Regions from separate parts of the Stenotrophomonas sp. 86428_Sma genome, predicted to be linked through region 1. Evidence: riboswitches for the same ligand, from Rfam matches in the RefSeq annotation. Region 1 holds a riboswitch; the other holds the start of a gene.
The links. A riboswitch is a leader RNA that binds a small molecule or an ion and turns the genes downstream of it on or off. The one in region 1 is predicted to bind cobalamin.
Positions count from the first base shown of each region.

Region 2: another riboswitch for cobalamin. It lies ahead of btuB (TonB-dependent vitamin B12 receptor); the one in region 1 lies ahead of ACZK3J_RS01125 (epoxyqueuosine reductase QueH).

Region 1 is NZ_CM151156.1:261,731-276,872, reverse strand. It holds gene ACZK3J_RS01175 (cation diffusion facilitator family transporter) at 43-999, shown strand; gene ACZK3J_RS01170 (organic hydroperoxide resistance protein) at 1,111-1,536, shown strand; gene mmsB (3-hydroxyisobutyrate dehydrogenase) at 1,684-2,574, opposite strand; gene ACZK3J_RS01160 (enoyl-CoA hydratase/isomerase family protein) at 2,571-3,746, opposite strand; gene ACZK3J_RS01155 (enoyl-CoA hydratase) at 3,743-4,540, opposite strand; gene ACZK3J_RS01150 (acyl-CoA dehydrogenase family protein) at 4,537-5,703, opposite strand; gene ACZK3J_RS01145 (CoA-acylating methylmalonate-semialdehyde dehydrogenase) at 5,718-7,223, opposite strand; gene ACZK3J_RS01140 (helix-turn-helix domain-containing protein) at 7,339-8,706, shown strand; gene ACZK3J_RS01135 (DUF1028 domain-containing protein) at 9,278-10,231, shown strand; gene ACZK3J_RS01130 (RpoH suppressor) at 10,305-12,152, opposite strand; cobalamin riboswitch at 12,307-12,521, shown strand; gene ACZK3J_RS01125 (epoxyqueuosine reductase QueH) at 12,683-13,369, shown strand; gene pncA (bifunctional nicotinamidase/pyrazinamidase) at 13,425-14,051, shown strand; gene purU (formyltetrahydrofolate deformylase) at 14,339-15,142, opposite strand, start outside.
Region 2 is NZ_CM151156.1:542,738-557,879, reverse strand. It holds gene asnB (asparagine synthase (glutamine-hydrolyzing)) at 1-251, opposite strand, end outside; gene ACZK3J_RS02520 (winged helix-turn-helix domain-containing protein) at 602-1,291, shown strand; gene ACZK3J_RS02515 (ATP-binding protein) at 1,288-2,634, shown strand; gene ACZK3J_RS02510 (sensor histidine kinase) at 2,631-4,100, opposite strand; gene ACZK3J_RS02505 (response regulator transcription factor) at 4,097-4,816, opposite strand; gene msrB (peptide-methionine (R)-S-oxide reductase MsrB) at 4,961-5,536, shown strand; gene ACZK3J_RS02495 (cytochrome c biogenesis protein DipZ) at 5,539-7,308, shown strand; gene msrA (peptide-methionine (S)-S-oxide reductase MsrA) at 7,323-8,060, shown strand; gene ACZK3J_RS02485 (aminotransferase-like domain-containing protein) at 8,265-9,713, shown strand; gene ACZK3J_RS02480 (hypothetical protein) at 9,753-9,950, shown strand; gene ACZK3J_RS02475 (hypothetical protein) at 10,038-10,187, shown strand; gene ACZK3J_RS02470 (hypothetical protein) at 10,275-10,424, shown strand; gene bioD (dethiobiotin synthase) at 10,500-11,183, opposite strand; gene ACZK3J_RS02460 (GAF domain-containing protein) at 11,252-11,734, shown strand; gene ACZK3J_RS02455 (TfoX/Sxy family protein) at 11,731-12,093, shown strand; gene ACZK3J_RS02450 (histidine phosphatase family protein) at 12,185-12,763, opposite strand; cobalamin riboswitch at 12,906-13,128, shown strand; gene btuB (TonB-dependent vitamin B12 receptor) at 13,244-15,088, shown strand.

The DNA of each region.
Region 1 (15,142 bases):
AGCGAAAGGCAGCGGAGCCTGGCTCCGCTCTACAATTGAACCATGGCCGCCAACCGCCCGCAGTTCTTCGACCCCGCCACCGAACAGGGCGTGCTGCGCCTGTCGATCGCCGCCTCTCTGCTGCTGGCCGCGGCGGCGATGGTGTTCGGCCTACTGGCCAGTTCTTCGCTGATCATCTTCGACGGCATCTACGGCCTGATCGACGTGGTGATGACCTGGCTGTCACTGCTGGTGGCGCGCCTGATCGCGCTGTCCACGCAGACCGATGCGCTGCAATCGCGGCTCAACCAGCGCTTCACCATGGGCTTCTGGCACCTGGAGCCGATCGTGCTGGGGGTGAGCGGCACACTGATGATCGGTGCGGCGCTGTATGCGCTGGTCAATGCGGTGGACGCGTTGATGTCCGGGGGCCGCCACATCGCCCTCGGCCCGGCCATTGCCTTCGCCGGGCTGTCGATCGTGGGCGAAGGCGCACTGGCCTGGTTCATCCTGCGCGCCAACCGCCGCATCGGCTCGGAGTTCATCGCATTGGACGCGAAGAACTGGGTGATCGCGGCCAGCATGTCGGCCTGCTACCTGCTGGCTTTCCTCGGCGGCGTACTGGTGCAGGGCACGTCGCTGGCGTGGGTCGGGCCGTACATCGACCCGGCCATCCTCGCCTTCGTCTGCGTGCTGGTGATGATCGCCCCGCTCGGCACAGTGAGGCGGGCGCTGGCCGGCATCCTGCTGGTCACCCCGCCGGAACTGCAGGCCCATGTGGATGCAGTGGCACGCGGGATCGTGGCCAAGCACGGCTTCGTCGAGCACCGCAGCTACGTGGCCCAGGTGGGGCGTGGCGAGCAGATCGAGCTGTTCTTCGTGGTACCGGAAAACGACCCGCCGCGGCCCCTGGTGGAATGGGACCAGCTGCGCGACGAGATCGGCGATGCACTGGGCGAGGCCTCGCCGGACCGCTGGCTGACCATCATGTTCACCACCGACCGCGAATGGACGATCTAGGCTGGCAGGACGATCAATCAAATTTTTCGTACGCATTGCAACCCAACGTACGCGGAAACCGGGCAAAGTAGGCTCCATCGCAACACCCACCCACCGACCAGGAGCATCCCGATGTCCATCGAAAAGGTTCTGTACACCGCCCAGGCCACCTCCACCGGCGGCCGTGAAGGCCGTTCCGTCTCCTCCGACAACGTGCTGGATATCCAGCTGTCGACCCCGCGCGAGCTGGGCGGCGCCGGCGGCCCGGGCACCAACCCGGAACAGCTGTTCGCGGCCGGCTACTCGGCTTGCTTCCTGGGCGCGCTGAAGTTCGTGGCCGGCCAGGCCAAGGTCGCGCTGCCGGCCGACACCACGGTGACCGGCAAGGTCGGTATCGGCCAGATCCCGACCGGTTTCGGCATCGAAGCCGAGCTGACCATCAGCGCTCCTGGCGTGCCGCGCGAGCAGCTGGAAGAACTGGTGCAGAAGGCACACATCGTGTGCCCGTACTCGAATGCCACGCGCGGCAACATCCACGTGACGCTGGTCGTTGCCTGATGGGGTGATGCCGGCCAGCGGCCGGCACTACCCGCGCCAGAGCAAAAAAATGGGCGGATGCCGGTCGAAACCGAACATCCGCCCATCCCACCTTCGTTGTCCCGCACGGGGGCATGAGGTTGCCGGCCAGCGGCCGGCACTACCAGGTCACGTCTCGCTGGTGATCAGCTGCACGACGCTGGAGAAGTCCAGCTTGCCGCGGCCGGCCTGGTGGTTCATCGAGTACAGGTTGCGGGCCACTTCGCCCAGCGGGATCGAGGCGCCGACACTCATCGCCGCTTCCACCGCCAAGCCCATGTCCTTCAGCATCAGATCGCTGCCGAAGCCGCCGCTGTAGCCGCGCGAGGCCGGGGCGTTTTCCAGCACGCCCGGCCACGGGTTGCACACTTCGGTGGCCCAGCTGCGGCCGGTGCTGACCGCCATCATCTGCGACAGCACCTTCGGGTCCAGCCCGTGCGCCACGCCGAGGGCGATGGCTTCGCCGGTGACCGCCATGATCACGCCCAGCGCCATGTTGTTGCACAGCTTGGCCACCTGGCCGGCACCGCTGGCGCCGACATGGAAGATGTTCTTGCCCATTGCCTGCAGCACTGGGCGGGCGCGCTCCAGCGCATCCTCCTCGCCACCGACGATGAAGGTCAGGGTGCCGGCCTGGGCACCGGCGGTACCGCCGGATACCGGCGCGTCGATCATCTGCAGGCCACGTGCGGCAGCGGCTTCAGAGACCTTGCGGGCGCTGGCCGGGGCAATCGTGCTGCAGTCGATGACCAGCGCACCGGCCGGAATCGCGGCAAGAATGCCGTCATCGCCCAGGTACACGCCTTCGACGTGGCGGCTGGCCGGCAGCATCGAGATCACCACCTCGGCATCGGCCAGGGTTTCGCGCGCCGATGCGGCCGCGCTGGCGCCGGCATCGACGGCGGCCTGCACCGCGGCCGGGACCAGATCGAACACGCGCACGATATGGCCGTTCTTGACCAGATTGGCGGCCATCGGGCCACCCATGTTGCCCAACCCGATGAATGCAATGCGGCTCATGCAAGGCTCCTTTCAACAAGGGGAGTGCCCAGGTCGGCCAGCGGATGCGCGGCATCGGCCCAGGGGGAAGCGAAGAAGGTGTCGGCCCACGCGCCGGTGGCCTCGGCCAGAGTGGCCGGGTTCCACTGCGGATTGCGGTCCTTGTCGATCAGCAGCGCGCGGATGCCTTCGGCGAAATCACCGTGGGCGGCGCAATGCAGGGCGACGATGTACTCCAGGCGGTAGATCGCGGCCAGGTCCTGGCCGGCACTGCGGCGCTGCAGCTCGTACGACAACCGTGCCGAACCGGGTGCACCGGCGGCGAGGGTCTTCTGTGCGGCCTGCAACCAGGCATCGTCGGTCTGCAGACCGGCGATGCGCGCAATGATGGCCTGCAGGTCATCGCCTTCGCACAACGCATCAACCTGCGCCGCATTGGCCAGCAGCGGGCCGGTGGCAGCATCGCTGGCATGCGACTGCAGCAGATGGCTGAGCCGTTCGTGGTTGTGTGCGGCATCGCTGGACCACGCGACCTGCAGCAGCGCATCGAACACCGCGCTGCGGCGTTCTTCGGCCACGTGCACGTCGGCCAGGCCGGCGTAGATGGCGTCGCCCGGATTGAGCAGCGCGCCGGTCAGCGCCAAGAACAGGCCGCCCTTGCCGGGTACACGCGGCAGCAGCCAGCTGCCACCCACATCGGGGAAAAGGCCGACGGTGATTTCCGGGAAGGCCAGCTTGGAGCGCTCGCTGACCACGCGGTGGCTGGCGCCGGACATCAGGCCGATGCCGCCGCCCATCACGATGCCGTGGCCCCAGCACAGGATCGGCTTGGCGTAGGTGTGGATGAGGTAATCGACGCGGTATTCAACGTCGAAGAACTCAGCGGCGTAGTCGTTCTCGCGGATGTCGCTGCGGCCGGCCTCGCGGAAGTCGACCATGCCCTTGTACAGGCTGTGCAGGTCACCGCCGGCGCAGAACGCCTTTTCGCCGGCAGCCTGCAGCACCACCATGGCGATGCCATCGTCGTCGGCCCAGGCATTCAACTGCTTCAGCAGCAGGTGTGCCATCGGCAGCGAGAAACCGTTGAGCGTACGCGGCGCATTGAGCGTGGCGATGCCGATGCGCGTGCCATTGCCAGCCACGCGCTCTTCGAACAGCACCGGTGCGTCGTCGGCAGCGGTGTCGGTGCTCATGCGTTCTTCCACTGCGCAGCGCGCTTTTCCAGGAAGGCGGTCACGCCCTCGACCTGGTCGGCGGTGTCGAACAGGTCGACGAAGGCTTCGCGTTCGGCCACCAGCGCCGAAGCGTGGGTACCGGTGCGGGTGGCCTGCACCAGAGTCTTGCAGGCGGCGATGCTGGTCGGGCTCTGCTTGCCGGCCTTCTTCGCCCATTCCAGCGCCAGCGCCTTGGCTTCGCCCTTGCCGACCTTTTCTTCGGCCAGGCCAATGCGCAGTGCGGTGTCGGCGTTGATGCGCTCGCCCAGCAGGATCATGCGCTTGGCCCAGCCCTCGCCGACCAGGCGCGGCAGGTTCTGGGTGCCACCGGCGCACGGCAGCAGGCCGACGGTGGCCTCCGGCAGCGCGACCTGGGCGTGGTCTTCGATGATGCGCAGGTCACAGGCCAGCGCGCATTCCAGGCCACCGCCCATGGCGTAGCCGTTGATCGCGGCGATCGACACGCCACGGAAACCGGACAGCGCTTCGAAGGCTTCACCGAAGCGGCGCGCAGCTTCACGTGCAGCGGCCTTGTCGCCGGAGGCGAACTGGTTGAGGTCGGCACCGGCGGAGAAGAATTTCTCGCCGTCACCGGTGATCACCAGCGCGTAGATCTCGCGGTCTGCGTTGAGCGCGCCGACCAGATCACGCAGCGCCGACAGGCTGTGCACGGTCCAGGTATGCGCCGGCGGGTTGTTCAGGGTGACCACGGCGGTGTGGCCATCCACCTCCACCTTCAGCCCCACGTGCTCCTGGGTACGCCAATCCTTCATCGCAGTTCCTCTTCGGTGTTGAGCAGGTGACGGGCAACGATCACCCGCATGATCTCGTTGGTGCCTTCCAGGATCTGGTGCACGCGGCAGTCACGCAGCAGGCGCTCGATTGGGTATTCGCGGATGTAGCCGTAGCCACCATGGATCTGCAGTGCTTCGTTGCAGACGTTGAAACCGGCATCGGTGGCGAAGCGCTTGGCCATCGCGCACCACACGTTGGCATCGCTGGCACCGGCATCGAGCTTGCGTGCGGCGGTGTGCACCATCTGCCGTGCGGCCACCAGCTGGGTGACCATGTCGGCCAGCTTGAACTGCAGGGCCTGGAACTCGGCCAGTGCCTTGCCGAACTGGCGGCGTTCGCCCATGTAGCGGCGTGCAGCGTCCAGCGCGCCCTGCGCCGCACCCAGCGAGCAGGCGGCAATGTTGATGCGGCCGCCATCGAGTCCCTTCATCGCCAGCTTGAAGCCGCCGCCTTCCTCTCCCAGAAGGTGGCTGACCGGTACGCGGACGTTTTCGAAGGTGATGCCACGGGTGGGCTGGCTGTTCCAGCCCATCTTCTCTTCCTTGCGGCCGAAGCTGATGCCCGGCAGGTCGGCCGGCACCGCAATGGCGCTGACACCGCCGGCACCGGCACCACCGGTACGCGCCATCACCACCAGCAGTTCGGTGGCACCGGCGCCGGAAATGAAAGCCTTGGAGCCGTTCAGCACATAGAAGTCACCGTCGCGCACGGCGGTGGTCTTCAGCGAGGCCGCATCGGAACCTGCACCCGGTTCGGTCAGGCAGTACGAGGCCAGCTTGCTGCCCGAGGACAGATCGGTGCCCCACGCATCGCGCAGTGCCGGCTGGCCCCACTTGGACACCATCCACGACGCCATGTTGTGGATGCTGATGTACGCCGCGGTCGACGGATCGACGTTGGCGAGCTCCTCGATGACGACGGCGGCGTCCAGTCGGCTCAGGCCGCTGCCGCCCACTTCCGGGTCCATGTACAGGCCGCAGAAGCCCAGTTCACCGGCCTTGGCGATCGCCTCGCGCGGAAAGATGCCCTCCGCATCCCATCGCGCGGCGTGCGGCGCCAGTTCGGCCTGTGCGAAGTCGCGCGCCGCCTCGCGGTACGCCTGCTGCGCTTCTTCCAGTTCCGTCGTCATCGAGTGGCTCATGGCTGCTCCTGCCGTTACTTCAGGCTGATCGTGGTGTTGACGCCATGGCTGAGCGTCTCGTCATCGAACCAGCGCGCGGTGACCGTCTTGGTCTGGGTGTAGAACAGCACCACCTGCTTGCCGTACGGGCCCAGGTCGCCCAGCTTGGACGCACGCGAACCGGTGAACGAGAACAGCGGCACCGGCACCGGGATCGGCACGTTGATGCCGACCTGGCCGACGTCGATGTCTTCCTGGAACTTGCGCGCGGCGGCGCCGGACTGGGTGAACAGTGCGGTGCCGTTGCCGTTCGGGTTGCTGTTGACCATCGCGATGGCCTCTTCCAGCGTCTCCGCTTCGAGGATGACCAGCACCGGCCCGAAGATTTCTTCCTGGTAGATGCGCATGTCGGTGGTGACACCGGCAAAGATGGTCGGGCCGACGAAGTTACCCTTCTCGAAACCATCGACCTGCGGCTTGCGGCCATCCAGCACCAGCTTGGCGCCCTGCTCCACGCCCGAGGCGATCAGGCCTTCCACGCGCTCGCGGGCGCTGCAGGAAATGACCGGCCCGACGTCGGTGCCGGCGACGGTGCCGCCGCTGACCTTCAGGGTCTTGGCCTTGGTGACCAGGTCCTGCACCCAGTTGCGTGCTTCACCGACCAGCACCAGCGTGGAGGCCGCCATGCAGCGCTGACCGGCCGCACCGAAGGCGGCGCCGACCATCGCGTTGAGGGTCTGTTCCTTGTTGGCGTCCGGCAGCACCACGGCGTGATTTTTGGCGCCCATCATGCACTGCACGCGCTTGCCGGCCAGCGAGGCACGGTTGTAGACGTGGGTGCCGACGCGGGTGGAACCGACGAACGACACGGCCTTGATGTCCGGGTGGTCGCAGATCGCGTTGACCACTTCCTCGCCGCCGTGGACGACGTTCAGCACACCCTTCGGGATGCCGGCTTCCAGGGCCAGCTCGACCAGGCGCATGGTGACCATCGGGTCCTGCTCGGACGGCTTGAGGATGAAGGTGTTGCCCGTTGCAATCGCCATCGGGAACATCCACAGCGGGATCATCGCCGGGAAGTTGAACGGGGTGATGCCGGCGCACACGCCCAGCGGCTGCATGATCGTGTAGGTGTCCACGCCATTGGCCACGTTGTTGGCCAGCTCGCCCAGCTGCAGGTTGCCGATGGCGGCGGCGTGCTCGACCACTTCCAGGCCGCGGAACACATCGCCTTCGGCGTCCGGCAGGGTCTTGCCCTGTTCGGCGGTGAGGATGTGGGCCAGCTCGCTCATGTTCTCGCGGATCAGCTGCTGGTACTTCAGGAAGATGCGCGCACGGGTGCCGATCGGGGTCTTGCGCCAGGTCTTGAAGGCTTCCTTGGCAGCGGCGACGGCGGCGTCCACTTCGCCGGTGGTGGCGAACGGCACCTTGGCCAGCACGTCCTGGGTGGCCGGATTGATCACGTCCTGCCAGTGGGAGGTGGCCGATTCAACGAACTGGCCATCGATCAGCATGCGGATACGGGGCGCTGCAACAGTCATGACGACAATCCCACAGGGTGCGAAAGATGCTTGGCATTATTCACAGCACCCACCTCGATTTCCGGGCTGAATCCGCTTAATCTGGCCAACACGCCAGACGATTCATGTTAATTCTGTGAATTATTCAGCCCCCCAGCGACAACTTGGCCTGCGCCTGCTGCGGCTGCGCGAGCAGAGCGGCTACAGCCAGGCGGATCTGGCACGGGCGCTGGGGCTGTCGGCCAGCTACCTGAACCAGATCGAGCGCAACAAGCGCCCACTGACCCCGGCTGTGCAGAAGAAGCTGGGCGAGGTATTGGGCGACGTTTCCGCACTGTTCGACGAGGATGAGCCCGCCGCCCTGCAGGAAGCGCTGGGCGAGACCCTGCGCGATCTGGGCCTGGCCGAGGTCAGCGCCACCGAACTGCGCGCGCTGGCCGGCAACCTGCCGCAGGTCAGCCGCGCGCTGCTGGACCTGCACCGCCGCCACCTGGCGCTGCGCGAGCATGCCGCGGCGCTGGAATTCCAGCTGGGCGAGCCCGGTGCCGGCAGCACCCTGCCCGCTGGCGACCAGGTACGCGAATTCTTCAACCGCATGCACAACCACATTCCCGAGCTGGACGAGCTGGCCGAGCAGCTGTTCGCCGAGTGGGGGCTGTCGCCCGGGCATGTGGCACCGCGGCTGCGCCAGCTGCTGGCCGACCGCCATGGCGTGCTGGTGGAAGTGGCCGCACTGCAGGCCGGGCGCGAGAAGCGGCAATACGATGCCGGTGCGCGGCGGCTGTGGCTGCCCGATTACCTGGAGCCCGGCCAGCAGGCGTTCCAGATGGCGGCCGAGCTGGCACTGCACGGCTACCTGCCGCAGATCGATGCGGTGGTGGCGCGTGCCGGCTTCACCGATGACGCGCGCATCGCGCAGGCAAGGATCGGTCTTTCCAACTATTTCGCCGGCGCGCTGGTGATGCCGTACATGCGCTTCCTGCGTGCGGCCGAAGCCAGCAGCTACGACATCGAACTGCTGGCGCACCAGTTCGGCGTCGGCTTCGAAGCGGTCTGCCATCGGCTGAGCACACTGGCACGGCGCAGTGCGCCTGGCCTGCCGTTCTTCTTCATCCGCGTGGACCGCGCCGGCAATGTGTCCAAGCGTCATTCGGCCACCGATTTCCACTTCTCGCAGGTGGGCGGCTCGTGCCCGCTGTGGATCGTCTACGAGGCGTTCAACCAGCCCGGCCGCATCCTTACCCAGACCGCGCGCATGCCCGACGGGCGCCGCCATTTCTGGCTGGCGCGGCAGGTCAGCAGCGGCCCGGTCGGCCATGGCCAGCCACGCAAGACCTTCGCGGTGGCGCTGGGCTGCGATCTGCAGCATGCCGAGCGACTGGTGTATTCGCTGGGGCTGGATGTGCAGAGCCCGGGGAACTCGGTATCGATCGGGCCGGGGTGCCGGGTGTGCCCGCGCGAGGACTGCATGCAGCGCGCGTTCGCGCAGTTGCCGGGGCGGTAGGGTTGGTTCGGCAGGGCTGCGCCCTGCACCTGCTTCAATCCAAGGCAACAGCAAAAGCAACAGCGGGCTTTCCGTGGGATGGCGGGGTGGATCCGGTTGCGGGGGACGCTGCAAGTCCCCCTCCGGGGCCCGGCGCAGCCGCTGGCGGCTGTGCGTTCGGGCGCTTGCGAGGCAATGCTTCGCAAGCAAAGCGCCCTCACCCATGTAAGCTCGGTCGCCGCTTGCTCGTGTGCGCAGTCCTGCGCACACGGCAAGACCGGGGTTGGGCGTCCTGCCCAACCCGCCCGAGGCATGCCTCGGGCCCATGCGGCTCACGCCCCCGCAACCGGACCCACCCCGCCTTCGACAGTTTCCCGCTGCTGTTGGTGGGTGCTGACCGTTGGTCGGCACGCTGCTGTTGGTGGGTGTCGACCTTGGTCGACACGGTAGATCCACGCCATGCGTGGATGCGCTTCGATGAAGTTTCGAAATATTCGATCTCGATCGGATTCCATCCACGCATGGCGTGGATCTACTAAACCTTTCGTGCGTAGGCTGCATCCCATTGCAATGCCCGCCCATGGAGACACCTATGTCCCTGTTGCGCTCTTGCCTGGCCCTGCTGCTCACTGCCACCGCCGCGCCGGCGTGGGCGACCTTTTCCATTGCCGCCTGCAACGAGGCCGGCGACTGCGGGGTGGCGGTGGCCACGCACAACCTGGCGGTCGGGGGCGTGGGTGTGCCGTGGGCACAGGCCAAAGTGGGCGCGGTCGCCAGCCAGTTCGAGACCAACCCGACCTATGGGTCGAAAGGCCTTGAACTACTGGCCAAAGGTCGCACGCCTTCGCAGGTGCTGAAGCAGCTGTTGGATGAAGACGGCAACTTCGATGGCACCACCCTCGCCGAGCGCCAGGTGGGGCTGGTCAGTGCGCGCGGCGGCAATGCGCAGTACACCGGCGCCACCGCGCAGCAGGCCAGCTGGGCCGGTGCGCACGGCGACGGCATGTTGAGCGTGCAGGGCAATGGCCTGGCCGGACCGGACGTGCTGGCGGCAATGCAACGTACCTTTACGGCTTCGCACGGAGCGCTGGCCACACGCCTGCTGGCGGCGCTGGAAGCCGGCCAGGCCGCGGGCGGCCAGCGCAGTGGGCAGTGGTCGGCCGCGCTGCTGGTGCGCACGCCAGGAGGCGACTGGCAGGACACCGACCTGCGCGTGGACGCCGACCCGCGTGCGGTCGCGAGGCTGCGCGAGCTGTACGACATGCGCCTGTCCAACGAGGCGATCATCCAGGCCGAGCAGCGTTGGGAGAACGGCGATGTGGCAGGTGCGCGCGCTGCGCTGGCGTCCTCGTTGTCACTGGCCCACGGCTGGGACCGTACCTGGGCGCGCGCTGCGCGCCTGGCCATGCGGCAAGGTGATTTCGCGCTGGCCCGCGAATACCTGGCCGGCCTGCGTGCGCTCAATCCGGGCTGGGTGAAGCAGGAGCTGGCGCTGCCGTTGTATGCACCCTTGCAGGGTGATGCGGTGGTTGCACCCTGGCGATGAAGCACCGCAGGGAGCAGATCATGCCGACCAAGGTCGGCACCCACCAGAACAGTTCAATCGGCCGCGGCGGAGATCAGTAGATCGGCGTCACCTTCATCTGCGGCAGCGGGCGCGGTGCGCCGTCGGTGAGGTCCGGGCCGAGGTCCTCCCAGGTACGTCCCTGCTCGACCATCAGCCCCCACAACTGCTGCGATGCCAGCCGCTTGTCTTCCGAGCCCAGCTTGTACGACGGTGGCGTCGGCTGGCCACTGGCAACCATCGAGTACGCTGCGCGGTAGGCCAGCACTTGTTGCGCCGGGTCGTCGGTGCGCGCCACTTCCAGCGAGTAGCGCTGGTAGGCCGAGGCCAGGTTGCGCCAGCGGATCCAATAGTGGTTCTCGAACGAGAACGAACAGAAGCGCGCACCGGCCAGGCTGCCCTTGTCGGCGATGCGGGTCAGCACGTCCTGCGGCATGTCCAGGTTCATGCCGCCCTCGTCGCCCTGCAGGCTGACGTGCACGATGCGGTCGCGGTAGCCCGGGGCACGCGCCTGCAGCAGGTCGCGCCAGTTCTGCATGGTCGCCACCACCGCGAACAGGAAGCGGCCCAGCTCGGCGGCCGCTAACGGCGTGGCGATCGACTGGTAGGTACGCTGCCAGCCGTGGCGGTTCTCGGTGGGCAGGAACACGGCGTGTTCCAGCGCCTGACGGCCACTGCTGCCGTGGCTCACGTCTTCGGCGTGCTGCGGGTAGACCAGATTGATGGCGAAGGTTGGCCAGCGCGGCAACGCGGCATCGAACAGGTGGATCGGGAAGTTGCTGCTGATGCCACCATCGGAGAACCAGCAGATGCGGAACGCGGTGATCACCGGTCCGCAGGTCTGCCCGGCACTGGTCAGCCCTTCCATGCTGTCGGCCACGTTGTGCTCCTGGTCGGCCGCAGGTGCGGTCGGTTCGCAGCGACGCTCGCGGCGCGAGGGCTCATGCAACGGCACCGCGCTGATAAGCAGCGGGAAGCTCAGGCTCATGCGCGTGGCCACCAGCACCGGCAGCTTCGGGCCCTGCGGCAGGTGGTAGTACCGGCGCCCTTCCACCTCCAGTGGCGGGCCGGCCTGCGTCACCAGCCACTGCACCACGCTGGCCGGGAACAGCTGCTCGAACTCCTCGCGCAGGAACCAGAACTGCGCGCCGCCCAGCGGCAACGTGCGCGGCTCGTTGTGCGACACACAGGTGGTGATCATCTGCAGGCTGATCGCATGCGGGCTGTCCGGCTCGCCGGCATAGCGCGGCGCATCGTGCAGATCGGCGAACGTGAGCGGTGCATCCAGCGGCTTGCCGGACAGCTGCTGCAGGCATTCATGCAGCCACTCGGTCAACGCCGGCGTGCGTGCATCGCGGCCCAGGCCGCTGCACAGGCCCAGCAGGTTACGGCGCGCCACCCGCGCTACCCGCAGCGCGGCACCGGCCACGCCGGCACCGTACGCGCACAGCAGTGATGGCAGCAGCGTGGCGGCCACGCCGCTCCAGCCACCGCCCCACCAGCCCAGGCCGAGCAGCAGCGACAGCGACACCAGCACTTCCAGCGGCGCGATCTCGAATACCGCGATGGCCAGGCACAGCAGTTTGTGCGGCAGGCGGGCATTGCCGGTCAGCACCACCAGCAGCCGATACGCTGCACGAGCGCCTCGCGCCGGCTGGAACAGGCTGTAGATGAAGCCACGCCGCGACAGCTGCGCCGACACCGCCGACAGCCCGCCGTAGCCTGCATCGCCGGGCAGGTGTTCACCCGCCTGCTGGCGACGATCACCGCACGCCGCCGCGGCCGCCACCGCCGCGGCAATGGCGCCGGCCGAGGTGCCGCCGATGCTCTTGAATCGATACTCGCGCGCCAGCGCCAGTACCGCATTGGGGTACACGATGCCGCTGGTGATGCCGCCTTTCATGACCAGATCGCAGTACTTCGCCGCCACGAGCCACCTCCCGTCTGTCGGTGCCCAGTATGGCAAGAGGCGCTCTCACAGCCTGAGAAGCGAGCCACAGCCCTGCGCTTTCATTGGCCCTTGACCATTGGCCTCGACGCGTCCACCGTGGGCATGCCGAAGGTATCCTTGCCGTGGCATTGATGGCGGCAGGGATTTAAACGGGAATCCGGTGAAGGCGCTTCGCGCGCCCATTCCGGAGCTGCCCCGCAGCGGTGAATGGAAACGAATCCTGCCAACAGCACTGGGCTCACGCCTGGGAAGCGGCGGGTAGTAGGTGGGCTGCGGCCCGTGTCCATCAGCCCGAATACCGGCCCCGGCCGGGGGACACGACCGTCCCCTGACTCGACCTGGAATCTCCGCGGGGAGGTTGCCGGGGCCGTCGTTGTCCTGCGCGTGCAGGCGGTGCGGCCGCGTGCGTCCTGTTCACGGTTTCCGGCCAGACCTGTTCACCCACGCGCTGATGCATGGGCCACCGCCGTTGCCGGCGGTCCATGCGGTACCTGACGATGACCGAGCTCCAACGCCCCACCCTGTCCCTGCCCGAAAACGGCCAGCGCCTGCTGCTGCACTCGTGCTGCGCACCCTGCTCCGGCGAAGTGATGGAGGCGATCACCGCCTCCGGGATCGACTACGCGATCTTCTTCTACAACCCCAACATTCATCCGGTGAAGGAGTACGAGCTGCGCAAGCAGGAGAACATCCGCTTCGCCGAACAGCACGACATCCCGTTCATCGACTGCGACTACGACACCGACAACTGGTTCAGCCGTGCGCGCGGCATGGAGAACGAGCCCGAACGCGGCATCCGCTGCACGATGTGCTTCGACATGCGTTTCGAGCGCACTGCGCTGTATGCGCACGAACACGGTTACGACACCATCAGTTCGTCGCTGGGCATCTCGCGCTGGAAGAACATGGCGCAGATCAACGACTGCGGCATCCGTGCCGCGTCGCGCTATGAAGGCCTGCAGTACTGGGACTACAACTGGCGCAAGGGCGGCGGTGCCAGCCGCATGATCGAGATCAGCAAGCGCGAGCAGTTCTACCAGCAGGAATACTGCGGCTGCGTGTACTCGCTGCGCGATGCCAACCGTCACCGCCGCGAGAATGGCCGCGAAAGGATCAAGATCGGCCTGCTGTACTACGGGCAGGACGCTGAGACGCCGCAGGGCGATTGACGTGTGGGCATGGGGCGGCCACGCTGGTCGCCCCTTCTGCTGTACCGGAACTGCCATGACCGCCCTGCCCGCCGATGTCGCCCTGCTGGTGATCGACCTGCAGCCGGACTTCATGCCCGGTGGCGCGCTGGCCTGCGACCAGGGCGATGCGCTGGTGGCACCGATCGCCGATCTGCTGGCACAGCGCCGCTACCGCACCGTGGTGGCAACACAGGACTGGCACCCGGCCGACCATGCCTCGTTCGCCAGCCAGCACCCCGGCCAACGCCCCTTCGAGACCATCCTGCTGCACGCGCAGCCGCAGACCCTGTGGCCGGACCACTGCGTGCAGGGCAGCGCCGGTGCCGCGCTGCATCCGGGCGTGGACTGGACCGTGGCCAACCTGATTCTGCGCAAGGGCACGCGCCAACAGGTGGATTCATACAGCGCCTTCCGCGAGAACCATGGCCCCGATGGCGAGCGCCCGGCCACCGGCCTGGCCGGCTGGCTGCACGAACGCCGCATCCGCGAAGTGCACGTATGCGGCCTGGCCCGCGACTACTGCGTGCTGTGGAGCGCGCAGGACGCAGTGAAGTCCGGCTTCCGGGTGAAGTTCCTGTGGGAGCTGACCAAGCCGGTGACCGACGCCAACGACGCGATGGTGCGTGAAGCGCTGGGCAAGGCGGGGATTTCGATCGCCTGAGGCGTGACCGCCGGGCATGGCCCGGCGCTACCGCGCACGTCGCTTATGCCGCTTGCGCGCTCCTGCCCACGACAACACAATCGATTCATCCAGCCCCCTAACTACGCCCCCCTACAGATCGCGGGACGGCCGAACCGGGGGCTTTTCATTGGATGAAATCAGGATTCGGTAGTGCCGGCCGCTGGCCGGCAACCTCGGGATCTCTGCAGTTGCCGGCCAGCGGCCGGCACTACCGGATAGCACCCGTGGTAGCGCCGGGCCATGCCCGGCGGACGCGGGATGGGCGATTACCGGAACACCACCGTTCGGTGCCCGTTGAGCAGGATGCGGTGCTCCACATGGCGCCGAACGGCGCGGGCCAGCACCAGCGATTCGGTATCGCTGCCCAGCCGCACCAGCTCGCGCGGCGCCATCGCGTGGTCCACGCGGGCCACGTCCTGTTCGATGATCGGGCCTTCGTCCAGATCCTCGGTGACGTAGTGCGCGGTGGCGCCGATGATCTTGACCCCGCGCGCGTGCGCCTGGTGGTACGGCTGCGCGCCCTTGAAGCTGGGCAGGAAGCTGTGGTGGATGTTGATCGCACGGCCGGCCAGCGCGCGGCACAGCGTGGGTGACAGGATCTGCATGTAGCGCGCCAGCACCACCAGGTCGATGCGCTCGCGCTCGACCAGGTCGATGATCTGCTGCTCCTGCACCGCACGCGTATCGGCGGTCACCGGCAGGTGGTGGAACGGAACCTGGTAGGACGCGGCCAATGGCGCGAAGTCGGCGTGGTTGGACGCTACTGCGGCAATGTCCACCTTCAGCTGGCCGCTGTGGGCACGGAACAGCAGGTCGTTGAGGCAGTGCCCTTGCTTGCTGACCAGCACCAGCAGGCGTGCGCGGCGGCGACCATCATGCAGCTGCCAGTCCATGCCGAAGCCGGCGGCGAGCGTGGCCATGGCGGCGTGCACGGTCTCCAGCGGCAGGCCGGCATCGCGATCGAAATGCACGCGCAGGAAGAAGCGGCCGCTCTCCTCGTCGCCGAACTGCTGGGCGTCGAGAATGTTGCAGCCGTGGTCGAACAGCAGGCCGGATACGCGGTAGACGAT
Region 2 (15,142 bases), 280 kb from region 1:
TGCAGGTCGGCGCGGTTGTACAGGCGGCCGTCCAGGCACAACACGTAACGGCCGCAGTCCGAGCTCAGCGGCTGCAGCGGGGTATCGGTCGGCGCCCGGCAATGGCCCAGCGCGAGGCCGGCCTCGGCGTCGGTCCAGTAACCGATGCGGCCCCGGCCACGCTGCTGCAGGGCGCGCAGCATCGGCGCCAGCTGCTGCAGCAGATGTTCGTCCTCGGCGGGCGGCAACCAGGCCCCGACCACGCCGCTCATCGGGCACCTCCGCAGCGGCAGCGGCGGGACGGGTTCAGCAGGCAGGGGGCGGCGAGCGACATGGGAACGGCACGCGGAGCGGAGGAGACTCCATGCTCGGCGCCCCACCTGCCCCGCGTCAGTCGCTTTGCTGTCAGCGATGGTCACCAGACGTATCACGAAGGTAACGTTTTGTAACGGCAACAAGCTATGCTGGACGCCAAGTTGTTGCCAGGCCTGAGGCCCGGCCCGAGCGCCAGCAACCCCGGCTGAATGGCGCCCGCCCCCGGGACCCGGGCGGCCCGCAGGCTGGGATAGCATCGCCGCGCTCGTGCCGTGGCGGTACGTTTGCGCCCACGGAGGCCTTGAAAATGCTGGATATCGTACTGGTTGAAGACGATGCCCGCCTGGGTACGATGGTCAGCGACTATCTGCAGCGGCATGGCTATCAGGTGGCCCATGAGCGCAGTGGTGAGCGCGCGGTGGCCCGGATCCTGGCCGAGAAGCCGGCCCTGGTCCTGCTCGATGTCGGCCTGCCCGACCAGGATGGTTTCGAAGTGTGTCGGCAGATCCGGCCCCACTATGACGGCATCATCTGTGTGCTGACCGCCCGCACCGACAACATCGACCAGGTGCTGGGACTGGAGCTGGGGGCCGACGATTACATCTGTAAACCCATCGAACCGCGGGTGCTGCTCGCCCGCCTGCGTGCCCACCTGCGCCGCCATCGCCGGGTCGAACCTCGCGACGGCAGCCTGCGCTTCGGCGAGCTGAACATCGACCCGTCCACCCGCAACGTGCACCTGCAGGGCGGCCTGCTGGAGCTGACCACGGCCGAGTTCGACCTGCTGTTCCTGCTGGCCAGCAACGCCGGCCAGATCCTGGACCGCGATGCGCTGCTGCGCGGCCTGCGTGGCATCGCCTTTGACGGCCTGGACCGTTCGATCGATGCGCGCATCTCGCGCCTGCGCCGCAAGCTGGGCGACAACCCTGAACAACCGGAGCGGATCAAGACCGTCCGTGGACGCGGCTACCTGTTCAGCCGCTCGGCATGGGGATGAAGCGCACGCACTCGGCGATGCGCGGCCACGCCTTCCACTTCCTGCGCTACGGCATCGGCTTCCTGGTCGCCCACCTGCTGCTGATCGTGCTGGGCCTGTGGGCCTGGGATGCGCTGCTGGAAGACCGCACCGAAGCCAGCCTGCTGGCCGAGATGCGTGGCACCCATGCGCTGCTGCAGCAACGCTTCGCGGAAACACCACGTGACCAGTGGCCGGCGCTGGCACGAGGGCTCGACGCCGACTTCGCCTATGCCCTGCGGATGGTGCCGCTGGCCCAGGCGGAGAAGGCGCTGTCGGCCAGCCAGCGACCGCCGTTCAACAACGGCCGTGTGCAGATCGACCTGGAACACATGCGCAGCCTGCAGCGGATCGGCGACAGCGACTATGCCGTGATGCTGGGGCCACTGGATGAAGCGTTGCCTGAGGAAGGCTGGCAGGACAGCGAAGTGTCCGGCGTGGCGATCCTGCTGCTGATCCTGATGGTGGCCGTGGCGCTGCCGATGTATGTAATGGTCTACCGCCTGTGGCGCGATGTGTCGCAGCTGGCACAGGCGGCGCGGCAGATGCGCGACGGCCAGCTGGATACGCGTGCGCCGCGTGCCGGCACCGCGCTGGTGCGGCCGCTGGCCAATGCCTTCAACCACATGGCCGAGCAGCTGCAGCAGCTGCTGGAGAGCCAGCGCGTGCTGGCGCAGGCGGTCGCGCATGAAGTGCGCACGCCGTTGGCGCGGATGCGCTTCGGCCTGGCCGACCTGGAGGACACCGCACTCGACGAGATCCAGCGCGATGCGCTGGGTGGGCTGCGCACCGATGTCGATCGGCTGCAGCACCTCACCGATGCCGGCGTCGAATACGCCGCACTCGGTCGTTGCCATCAGCTGACCCGCCAGCGCCTGCAGCTGGCCGCGCTGGTCCGTGGCGTGGTGGCCCAGTTCGCACCGCTGCCGCTGCCGGTACAGCAGGCGCTGTCGCCAGCAGGCCTGGTCAACGTCAACCGGCATATGCTGGAACTGGCGCTACGCAATCTGCTCGGCAATGCCTTGCGCTATGCGCGGCGGCAGATCCGCATCGCCAGCACGGTCAACGATGGCCGGCTGTGCCTGCAGGTGGAGGACGACGGCCCCGGCATCGCGCCCGAACTGCGCGGCCAGGTGCTGCAACCCTATGTGCGGCTGGACCCGGGCAGCCCCGGTTTCGGTCTCGGCCTGGCACTGGTGCAGGTGGTGGCCGACAAGCATGGCGGCCACGTTGAAGTGACCGACTCCGAACTGGGCGGTGCCTGCATCCGCCTGCACCTGCCGCTGGAAAGCGGCGGTGCCGTGGAGAGCGAGACGACCTGCTAGGCCGCCGGTTCCGCGCGCGGCAGGGCAAACACGAACAGCGCGCCACGCTCACTGTCACGCAGTTCGATGCGGCGGCCATGCAGCTGCACGATCCGCTGCACGATCAGCAGGCCAAGCCCACCGTTCTCGCCACGCCGTGCGCCCAGCGCGGCCGGCGCCTGGAACAGCTGCGCACGCAACGCGGGAGCTACTCCGGGGCCATCGTCGGCCACGCTCACCTCAACGCTGTCCTGCGTCGCGCGCAGGCGCACCTCGATCTGGCCACCCTCGGGCGCATGCCGCAACGCGTTGTCAAGCAGATTGGTCAGCACCCGCTCGACCAGGCCCAGGTCGGCACGCACCAGCGGCAGGCCGGGCGGGAACGCGGCGTGCAGGCGCTGGTTGCGTGCCTGCGCCGCCAGCTCGAATTTCTGCAGTACGTCCTGCAGCAGTTCCGGCAGCGCGAACACTTCCCACTCCAGGCGCACTTCGCCATGTTCCAGCCGCGCCAGCTCGAACAGCGCACGCGCCAGCCGGCCAACCTTGGCGCTCTGTGCCAGCGCGATACCGAGATAACGCCGGCGCTCATCCGGCGACAGCGTGGCGTCTTTCAATGCCAGCGTTTCCAGGTACCCGTGCAGCGACGACAGCGGCGTGCGCAGGTCATGCGAGATGTTGGCCACCAGTTCGCGCCGCTGCAGGTCCTGCTGGCGCAACTGCTGCCATTGCTCCCCCAGGCGCTGCGCCATCTGCGCGTGCGCGTGTTCCAGGATCACCAGTTCATCGCGCTCACCGGGCCGCAGTGGCTCCGGCGGCGGCAGTGGGGTCGGCGCGTCGATGTCGAACGCCTGGATGCGTCGGGTCAGGCGCCGCAGCGGACGCGTCACCCAGTAGAACGCCACCAGCCCGGCCAGCAGGCCGAGGCTTCCGACCAGCATCACCGACCACCATGTGGTGTTCCACTGGCTGCCCGCCGCCAGGTCGTCGGCGAGCATCTGCCGGTGTTCGCCGACCAGCACTACGTACACATAACCGGCCTGGCGGCCCTGCACGATCAACGGTGCAGCACTGAACACCTTGCGGCCATCGGCGCTGCGCGGGTCATCGCCGAGGATCGGCAGTGGCGCACCAGCCAGCAGGCGGCGCAGCGGTGCCACGTCCACCTTGTTGCGCACCAGATGGCCGCTGGGCGCGTCGTGGCCGAGAATGCGGCCCTGGTCGTCCAGCAGGTAGACCTCGACGCTGGGATTGACCGCCATCAGCTGGCCGAACAGCGCACGCACCGCAGCATCGCGCATGCCGCTGGTGTCCATCAGTTCGCTGCGTTGGGCGATGTGTTCGGCCAGGCCCAGCGACAGCCGCTGCACCACTTCCTGCTCATGGCGGGTGTTGGCGCGCATCTGCAGTGCCAGCAACGCCATGCAGCACATCAGCATCAGCGCGGCGATCACCGCCGCCAGCTTCTGCCACAGATTGGGCTTAATCATGCCGCCGCCCCGGCCGGGTCGACCAGCTTGTAGCCGCGGCCCCACACCGTCAGCAGCCGCCGCGGGTTGGCCGGGTCCGGCTCGATCTTGCTGCGCAGGCGGTTGATATGGGTATTGACCGTATGCTCGTAACCATCGTGCTGATAGCCCCAGACCTGGTTGAGCAGCTCCATACGCGCGAACACCTGGTCCGGATGACGGGCGAAGAACAGCAGCAGATCAAATTCGCGCGGCGTCAGCTCCAACGTATTGCCATCCACCGACGCGGTGCGCGCGACCGGATCGAGTTGCAGCCCACCCAGCTCGATCGCGCCGGCATCGATGCGCGCGCTCTGCGCCATCGCCTCGGCGCGGCGCAGCAGCGCGCGTACCCGTGCCACCAGTTCCGGCATCGAGAAGGGTTTTGCCAGGTAGTCGTCCGCGCCGAGTTCCAGGCCGACGATCCGCTGCGTTTCGCTGCCGCGCGCGCTGATGATGATGATCGGTACATAGCGCGCCATCGCGCGTGCACGCTGGCACACCTGCAGCCCATCCACGCCGGGCAGCATCACGTCCAGCACCAGTGCATCCCACGGGCCGTCCTGCTCGAGCAGGCGCAGGCCGGCATCGCCGCTGGCGGCATGGGCGACGTCGTAACCCTCATCGCCCAGATGCATGCGCAGCAGGTCGGCGATGTGGGCATCGTCTTCAACGATCAGCACGCGTTTGGTGGACATCGGCAGCTCGGGGCCAGTGGGGAGGCTGGCTGCATTGTGGCGCGGGACGGCCGCCGATACCTCACGAAAAATTGAATCCTGCGTGAGGATTCGTTGACCCGGGCGGGCGCAGCATGGCCCCGTCGCCCCTTCCCGGAGTCCGCCATGTCCCTCTCCCGCCGCCATCTGTTGGGCCTGGGCGGTGTTGCCACCGCCGCCGGCCTGCTCGGCCTGGGGGCCTGCAGCCGCGCCGCCCCGGCGGCCGCTGAAGCACGCCCGCCGCGACAGTTCGAGGTCATGCACAGCGATGCGCAGTGGCGCCAGCAGCTGACTCCGGCGCAGTACGCGGTGCTGCGCCAGCAGGCCACCGAGCGCCCGTACAGCAGCCCGCTCAACAAGGAACACCGGCAGGGCACGTTTGCCTGCGCCGGCTGTGCGCTGCCGCTGTTCTCCTCCTCCACCAAGTTCGAGAGCGGCACCGGCTGGCCCAGCTTCTGGGCGCCGCTGCACAACGCCATCGGCGAAGACCGCGACGTCACCTTCGGCATGCTGCGGGTGGAGGTGCACTGCCGCCGCTGCGGTGGCCACCTCGGTCATGTGTTCAACGACGGGCCTCGCCCAACCGGACTTCGCTACTGCATGAACGGCGCGGCGATGGTGTTCGTTCCCGGTGCCGCTGAGGGCGGTACCGCCGATGGCTGGCGGGTGCCGGTCGGTTCTTCCCCTGCTTCCGGAGCCTGACCATGCTGCTGTTGCTGCTTGCCTACCTGGGGGGCGCGCTGACCCTGCTCAGTCCCTGCATCCTGCCGGTGCTGCCGTTCGTGTTCGCGCGTGCCGACCGCCCCTTCCTGCGCAGCACGCTGCCGCTGCTGCTGGGCATGGCACTCACCTTCACCGTGGTCGCCAGCCTGGCTGCGGTGGGCAGCCAATGGGTGGCACAGGCCAACCAGGTCGGACGCTGGATCGCCCTGCTGCTGATGGCGCTGTTCGCACTGGCATTGCTCTGGCCACGACTGGCCGACCATCTGCTGGCGCCGTTCCAGCGCGTGGGTGCCCGCTTGAGCGCGCGTGCCGATGCGGCCGACGCAGCGGGGCGTGGCGGTGCGTGGACCTCGCTGCTGATCGGCATCGCCACCGGCCTGCTGTGGGCGCCCTGCGCCGGGCCGATCCTCGGCCTGGTGCTGACCGGTGCCGCGCTGCATGGCGCCAGCGTGGGTACCACTGCCCTGCTGCTGGCGTATGCGCTGGGCGCGATCACGGCGCTGGCCCTGGCCGTGTGGGTGGGCGGCCGCGTGTTCCGTGCGCTGCACGCGCGGCTTGGCCTTGGCGATGTGCTGCGCAAGGTGCTGGGCTTGGCCGCCTTGCTGGCGGTGGTGGCGATCGGCCTGGGCTGGGATACCGGCCTGCTGACCCGTCTTTCTACGGTCAGCACCGCGCGTATCGAGCAGGGCCTGCTGGATGCCGTTCCCGGCGCGCAGCCGGCGGCTCCGCCGATGATGATGATGGCCGGTGCCAACGCCGCTGCCGATGCACCGCTGCCGGTGGAAGGCACCCTGCCCGCGCTGGACGGCGCCACCGGCTGGCTCAACAGCCCACCGCTGACGGCCCAGCAGTTGCGCGGCAAGGTGGTGCTGGTCGATTTCTGGACCTACTCCTGCATCAACTGCCTGCGCGCGATGCCGTTCGTGCACGAATGGGAACGTCGCTACCGTGACCATGGGCTGGTGGTGCTCGGCGTGCACACGCCGGAGTTCGCCTTCGAACGCAACCCGAGCAATGTGATGAAGGCGGTGCAGCAGCTGAAGGTCGAGTACCCAGTGGTGCTCGACAACCAGTACACGATCTGGCGCGCCTTCAACAACCGCTACTGGCCGGCGCAGTACTTCGTCGACGCGCAGGGCAATATTCGCGGCCATCAGTTCGGCGAGGGCAACTATGCGCGCTCGGAACAGATGATCCGTCGCCTGCTGACCGAAGCCGGGCAGACCAACCTGCCACCACCGGCCGATCCCGCTGCCGCCGACCTGAAGGGCGTGGCCGTGCAGGCCGACATGGGCAACCTGCGTTCGCCGGAAACCTACCTGGGCCACGCCCGCGCCGAGCAGTTCGCCTCGCCCGGCGGGCAGCGCAGCGACACCGCGTTCGACTACACGCTGCCCACCACTCTGGCGTTGAACCAATGGGGACTGTCCGGGCGCTGGACCGTCACCGACGAAGCCGCACAGCTGCAGCAGGCCGGTGGCCGCATTGCCTTCCAGTTCCATGCGCGCGACCTGCACCTGGTGCTGGCACCGAGCGAGGACGGCAAGCCAGTGCGCTTCCGCGTCTGGCTGGATGGCAAGCCGCTGCCCGCCGCCGATGCCGGCAGCGATGTCGGCGCCGATGGCAGCGGCGTGGTCAACGAACACCGCTTGTACCAGCTGGTGCGCCAGCGCGGCACGGTCGGCCCGCATCGCTTCGAGATCGAATTCCTCGATGCGGGCGTGCAGGCCTATGCCTTCACCTTCGGTTGAAACGGGAGCACACGATGAAACTCTCTTTTGAACAAGGTATCGCCGCCGGTGTCGCCGGCTTGGTAGCTACTGCATTGATCGCTGGCGTGCTGCTGGTCGACCACGGCGCAGTCGCGGCACCGCTGGAAGCCAGCGCGCAGGCCAAGGCACTACCGGCGCCCAGCGGCGACGCCGCGTTCCGCGATGACGCCACCCATGCCAGCGTGGTGTTCGCCGGCGGTTGCTTCTGGGGCGTGCAGGGCGTGTTCCAGCACGTCAAAGGCGTGAGCAATGCGGTGTCCGGCTACATCGGTGGCAGCGCGGCCAATGCGCGCTATGAGCGCGTCAGCGGTGGCCAGACCGGTCATGCCGAAGCCGTGAAGATCGACTACGACCCGCGCCAGGTCAGCTATGGCCAGCTGATGCAGGTGTTCTTCTCGGTGGTGCACGACCCGACCCAGCTCAATCGGCAGGGACCGGACCAGGGCAGCCAGTACCGCTCGGCGATCTTCAGTGATGACGCACGCCAGCAGGCGGCCAGCCGCGCCTACATCGCCCAGCTCGGCCAGGCCGGCAGCTACCGCGCACCGATCGTCACCCAGCTGGTCAGCGGCCAGCACTTCTACCCGGCCGAGAGCTACCACCAGAACTACATGACCAACTACCCGCAGGCGGCCTACATCCGCTACTACGACGCACCGAAGCTGGCGGCACTGGGCAAGCAGTTCCCGGCGCTGTACCGGCGCGACGCGGCGCTGGTGCCGATGCGGTAACGACCCGGGTAGTGCCGGCCGCTGGCCGGCTCCTGCGGATCTGGGGATCGCCGGCCAGCGGCCGGTACCACCTCCCAAAAAAGACGCACGGCCATCCAGCCGTGCGCTTGGGAAGTATCGGCCGTGCCCCGATCAGGCCCGTCCGACGATGACATGCTAGGCTCGCCATCATCATGGGTACAGCACCAGATGGCGGGAAGTTCGATGGATACAGATGACCAGAGCGCGATGATCCCACCCCGCTACCAACGGCTGTCCGATGAACTGGCCGAAGCCATCCACGGCGGACGCCTTCCGGTCGGCAGCCGCCTGCCTTCACTGCGGCAGATGGCTCTGCAGCGAAGGCTCAGCCTGAACACGGTGATCGCGGCCTATCGCCAGCTGGAGGACGCCGGCCTGGTCATTCCGCGGCCCAAAGCCGGCTTCGAGGTCGCGCCGCGATTGTCGGTGCCAGAGCGTTCGCTGCGTGATACCCCGTCCGCCCCCACCGCACCACTGCAGCAGGTGCTGATGGCGCGCGTGCTGGAGGCACAGCGCCGCCCCGGTGTGATCGACCTGGCGTTCGCCGGTCCGCGCGGTCGCCAGTTCTATCCGGGCGCACAGCTGACCCGTCACACCGCGCAGGTGCTGCGTCACGGCCAGCAGACGGTGGAGACCTACGCGCGCCCCAACGGTTCACCCCGGCTGCTGGCGCAGATCGTGCGCCGTGGTCCACGCATGGGCCTGCACACCCACAGCGAGCGGCTGCTGCTGACCCACGGCGCGATGGAGGCCCTGCAGCTGGCACTGCGCGCGGTCACCCAGCCCGGTGATGCGGTGGGCATCGAGGCGCCGTCCTACTTCAACCTGTACCCGTTGCTGGCCAACCTCGGCCTGCAGGCCATCGAGCTGCCCACCCACCCGCAGCACGGCCTGGATGTCGATGCACTGGAAGCGATGCTGGAGCACACGTCGCTGGCTGCACTGGTGGTGATGCCGACCGTGCACAACCCGCTGGGCTGCACCATGCCGACACCCGCCAAGCAACGCTTGGCCGAACTGGTCAACGCACGGCAACTGCCGCTGATCGAAGATGCGGTGTATGCCGAGCTGCAATTCTGCGAACCGCCGGCGCCCTTGCTGAAGGCCTTCGATCGCGATGGCTGGGTGATGGTGGTCGGTGGGTTTTCCAAGACACTGGCGCCGGATTACCGTATCGGCTGGCTGGATGGCGGCCGCTTCGCCGAGCGCATCGCGCTGCTGAAATTCCAGTCCACCGGTGGCGAGCCTCAACTGCTCGGCGATGCGGTGGCGGCGTATCTGGAAGCCGGAAGCTACGAGCATCACCTGCACCGCATGCGCCGGCTGTACCGCGAACAGGTGGGACGGCTGCGCCAGCTGGTGGCCGAACACTTCCCGGCCGGCACCCGTGCCACCGAGCCGCAAGGCGGCTTCCTGCTGTGGCTCGAACTGCCGGGCGTGGATACGCGTGAGCTGTTCGAGCGTGCGCTGGCAGAGGACATCGTGTTCATGCCCGGCCAGGTGTATTCACGTGGTGCGCGCTATCGCCACTGCCTGCGGCTGTCGTGCTGCCAGACGCTGGATGCGCGCTTCATCGGTGCGGTTGAGCGGCTCGGTGCGATCGCGAAGGAGCTGGCGGCTGCGGCACGGTAACGCCGGCCGCTGGCCGGCAACCTCGGGATCGCCGGGTGGATGCAGTTGCCGGCCAGCGGCCGGCACTACCCAGGATCACTCAAGCAGGTGCACGCCCAGCGCCGCGTGTACTCGCGCGGCGCGCGCTATCGCCACTGCCTGCGGCTGTCGTGCTGCCAGATGCTGGATGCGCGCTTCATCGGCGCGGTGGAGCGGCTCGGTGCGATCGCGAAGGAGCTGGCAGCTGCAACACGGTAGTGCCGGCCGCTGGCCGGCAACCTCGGGATCGCCGGGTGGATGCAGTTGCCGGCCAGCGGCCGGCACTACCCAGGATCACTCAAGCACGTGCGCGCCCAGCGCCGCGTGTACTCGCGCGGCGCACGCTACCGCCACTGCCTGCGGCTGTCGTGCTGCCAGACGCTGGATGCGCGCTTCATCGGTGCGGTGGAGCGGCTCGGTGCGATCGCGAAGGAGCTGGCGGCTGCGGCACGGTAACGCCGGCCGCTGGCCGGCAACCTCGGGATCGCCGGGTGGATGCAGTTGCCGGCCAGCGGCCGGCACTACCCAGGATCACTCAAGCACGTGCGCGCCCAGCGCCGCGTGTATTCGCGCGGCGCGCGCTACCGCCACTGCCTGCGGCTGTCGTGCTGCCAGACGCTGGATGCGCGCTTCATCAGCGCGGTGGAGCGGCTCGGTGCGATCGCGCGGGAGCTGGCAGCTGCAGCACGGTAGTGCCGGCCGCTGGCCGGCAACCTCGGGATCGCCGGGTGGATGCAGTTGCCGGCCAGCGGCCGGCACTACCCAGGGTCATTCGAGCAGGTGCGCCGACAGCGCTTCGCCATCCGCTCCCGGCAGATACGGCAGCCGCCCCCAGCACGGCATCGGCAGGCGCTGCTGCAACGTCGCGATGTTCTCATCCTGGCGCTGCATCACCGGGTCGATGTGGTTGCCGATCCAGCCCAGGCACTCCACGCCGCTGGCCTGCAGCGACTGCGCAGTCAGCCGTGCGTGGTTGACGCAGCCCAGCCGCATGCCGACCACAAGTACTACCGGCAGATGCAATGCACGCACCAGGTCAAGCTGGTCCAGCGTGGCCGAGACCGGCGCCAGCCAACCGCCAACGCCCTCCACCACCACGACATCGGCCTGAGCACGCAGGCGCGCGAACGCGGCCACGATCGGTGCCAGTTCCACCTGCACGCCATCCTCGGCAGCGGCCAGCTCCGGCGCCAGCGGCTGCCGCAGCGCGTACGGATTCAGGTCGGCATAGTCCGGCACCGGCCAGCTGGCCGCCTGCAGCGCCAGCGCGTCCTCGTTGCGCAGGCCCTGCCCCAGATCTTCACTGCCACTGGCCACGGGCTTCATGCCGACTGCGCGCAGGCCGCGCCGGCGCAGTGCATGCAGCAGCGCGGTGCTGGCCGCGGTCTTGCCGATCTCGGTATCGGTGCCGGTGACGAACAGGGCAGGCGGCAGCGTGGCGGGCAACGGCATCGATAAGCTCCAGCGGGGCAACAGAGCCTGCATTATCGCCGGCCCGGCGCGCTTGCTAGACTGCGGGCATGTTCGCCAATGCCTCGCTTACCGGCAGCAAGCCGGAACAATACGCCCAGCTGCTGGAACAGGCCCGTGGCCTGGTCTACGCCGAGTCCGACCGCATCGCCAACGCGGCCAACCTCTCCGCACTGGTCTATCACGCTCTGCCCGACCTGAACTGGGTGGGCTTCTACCTGTACGACGGCAAGGAGCTGGTGGTCGGCCCGTTCCAGGGCCTGCCGGCCTGCGTGCGCATCCCGCTGGACAAGGGCGTGTGCGGTGCCGCCGCCAGCCAGCGCGTGACCCAGCGCGTGGAGGACGTCGATGCCTTCCCCGGCCACATCGCCTGCGATTCGGCCTCGCGCTCGGAACTGGTGGTGCCGTTGCTGCGCGGCGATGAACTGATCGGCGTGTTCGACATCGACAGCCCGAAAGTTGGCCGCTTCGATGCCGACGACCAAGCCGGCCTGGAAGCCATCGCCCGCGTGTTCGTCGAGGCGCTGGGATGAGCGCACCGAAGCTGCGCAACATCGGCCCGAAGAGTGCGGCGTGGCTGCGTCAGGTCGGCCTGCGCAGCCGCGAGGATCTGGTTGCGATCGGCGCGGTCGGTGCCTTCGTCAAGGTCAAGCGCGCCGGCTTCAAGCCCAGCCTGAACCTGCTCTATTCACTGGAAGGCGCGTTGCTGGACTGCCATTGGCAGGAACTGAGCGAGCCGCAGCGTGAGGCGCTGGTGCAGGATTACGAAGCGCGCATCGCTGCGCATCCGCTGAAGGCGGCCGGCCCCGCTTCGGGCCCGGTGCATGAGCAGCGCTTCGATGCTGACGACGACGCTGAGGACAGCGTGGCCGAGCGCGCGGACGAGGATTGAGGCCTCCGCGTTCCTGGGGATGCCGGCCAGCGGCCGGCACTACCACTGTGATGCGGGATCGGTAGCGCCGGGTCATGCCCGGCGACTGCGGTCAGGGCTGCTGCAGCTCCAGCAGCTCACCCACCAGCCCGATCTCGCCACGCTCCAGCCACACCCGCAGGCGCGTGCCGTGGTCGATGCGCAGCGCCCAGCACAGCGACATCGGCAGACCGCAGACCTGCGACAGCACCATGCGCAGTGGGCCGCCGTGGCTGACCACCAGCGTCGGCACCGGATCGTCATCATCAAGCAGGCGATCCAGCGCGCGCGCGATACGCCGCTCGAAGTGGCCCCAGCTTTCGCCGTTCGGCGGCGGGAATGCATGCGGGTCGGCATGGAAGGCCGCCAATGCATCCTCCGGCAGGTCGAACAACGACTGTCCGTCCCAATCGCCGAAATCCAGCTCTTCCCATTCCTCGTCCGCTTCCACGTCCAGCCCGCGCGGGGTGGCCAGGGCCATCGCCGTGTGCAGCGAGCGCAGCCGCGGCGAACTGATCACCCGCTCCCAGGGCTGCGCAGCGTAGGCGTCGACCAGTTCCTGCGGCAGGCGGGCCAGCTGCGGTGGATCACTGCGGCCATCGAGGAACTCATCGCGACCGTTGCCGGCATGGCGGACCAGGTCGAGGATCATGCGTGCGTCCTGTACAGGCAACGCGGGAACAGCGGAAAACGGGCGGACATCGGCAACGGCACCACGGGATCGAGGGACCATTCTAAGGGCACAGCAAAGGCAGTCGAGCAGGCTCGACGCTACGGGCCGCCTGCGATGCCGTAGACTGCGCGCACTTCCAGGTGACCTGCGGCCACGGCCGGCAGGTTGAAACGGGAAGCCGGTGACGCGTGGATCCACGCCAGGCCGGCGCTGCCCCCGCAACGGTAAGCACGTCAGTTCCAGGCAACAACGCCACTGTGCCGCAGGCATGGGAAGGCGCCTGGACGGTGGCCTCGCGCCACCCGGCGGCAAGCCCGGAGACCGGCCAGGAAGCCTCAGGTCGCGATGCGGTGGGCATGGCGCTGGATGACCGCAGCCTGCGCTGCGGCGTCGGCGCATGCCTGCCCTCGCGGCTCCTCCCCTTCGCCACGCGGGCGTGCGTGGCACCTGGAGTCCCCCATGAAGCTGCAGTCCCGAATGCTGTCCCTGGCCGTGCTGGCCGCCCTGCCCGCGCTGGCCCAGGCCGCCGATGACACCACCGCGCTCGACCAGATCCTGGTCACCGCCACCCGCACCCCGATCGCCCTGCAGGACAGCATCGCGCCGGCCCAGGTGATCGACCGCGCGCAGATCGAATCCAGCCAGGCCACGTCGCTGCAGGAACTGCTGCGCGACCGCGCCGGCATCAACCTGACCAACTCCGGCGGCCTCGGCAAGCAGAGCTCGCTGTTCCTGCGCGGCACCAACTCGGGCCACACCGTGGTGCTGGTGGATGGCGTGCGCATCAACAGTGCCGACCTCGGCCTGGCCATGTACCAGGACCTGCCGCTGGCGCAGATCGAACGCGTGGAAATCGTGCGCGGCCCGCAGTCCAGCCTGTACGGTGCCGACGCCATTGGTGGCGTGATCCAGATCTTCACCCGCCGCAACCAGGGCGATTTCGCTCCGCACTTCCAGCTCGGCGGTGGCAGCAACGGCCTGCGCGAAGCCAGCGGCGGCATCGGCGGTGGCACCGAACGCGGCTGGTTCGGCGCCGACATCGCCTACCAGCATTCCGACGGCATCGATGCCTGCCGCGGCTCCGCCTCGGTGTTCAACGCAGGCTGCTTTGCCGACGAGCACGACCGCGACGGCTACCGCAACCTGTCCAAGAGCCTGCGCGGCGGCTACAGCTTCAACGACCAGTGGACCGTGGAAGGCAGCGCACTGCGCGCCGACGGCAAGAACCACTACGACGGTTACTACAACTATTCGGAAACCCGCCAGCAGGTGCTGGCCGGCAAGGTGCGCTACACCCCGTCCGAACGCCTGGCGTTCACCGCCAACGTCGGCCGCAGTGACAACGAGTCGGACAACTTCGGCGCACCGGGGGTGTTCGGCAGCGCGCAGACCCATCGTGACAGCGCCTCGCTGCAGGGTGACTTCGGCGTGGCCGAGGGCCAGCTGCTGAGTGCAGGCGTGGATTGGAGCGAAGACAACCTGGATGGCAGCAGCGCGGGTTACCTCGTCGACAGCCGCCGCAACACCGGCGTGTTCGTGCAGTACCAGGGCCGCTTCGGCCGCCACCAGCTGCAGGCCAGTGCGCGCAACGACGACAACCAGCAGTTCGGCAACCACGCCACCGGCAGCGTGGGCTGGGCGATGGAACTAGAGCACGGCCTGCGCGTCAATGCCAGCTACGGCACGGCGTTCAAGGCGCCGACCTTCAGCGACCTGTACGACCCGTGGAGCGGCGTGCCGACGTTGAACCCGGAGAAGTCCAAGAGCGCCAACCTTGGCGTTTCGCAGCAGGGCCAGGGCTGGCACTGGGGCCTGGACGTGTACGAGACCCGCATCGATGACCTGATCACCTACGATGCCTCCACGATGAAGATGCGGCAGGTGGAGAAGGCGCGCATCCGTGGTGCCGAGCTGACTGGTGGCATGCTGCTGGCCGGCTTCGACATCAATGCGCAGCTGAGCTATACCGACCCGCGCAACCGCACCCACGGCAGCACCCAGTTCGACAACTGGCTGCCGCGCCGCGCGCAGCAGACCGCGCGCCTGGACGTCGACCGCCGCTTCAGTGACGTCCGCGCCGGCCTGACCGTGCAGGGTGCGGGCAAGCGCTATGACAACGCCAGCAACTCGGTGAAGGTTGGCGGCTACGGCACGCTGGACCTGCGCGCCGAGTACGCGCTGACGCCATCGTGGTCGCTGCTGGCGCGCGCCGCCAACGTATTCGACCGCACGTATGAAACCGTGGCGTGGTTCAACCAGCCGGGCCGCGAGTACCAGCTGAGCGTGCGTTACCAGCCGAAGTGACCGCGACGGTCATGGTAGTGCCGGCCGCTGGCCGGCAACATCATGACCTTCGGC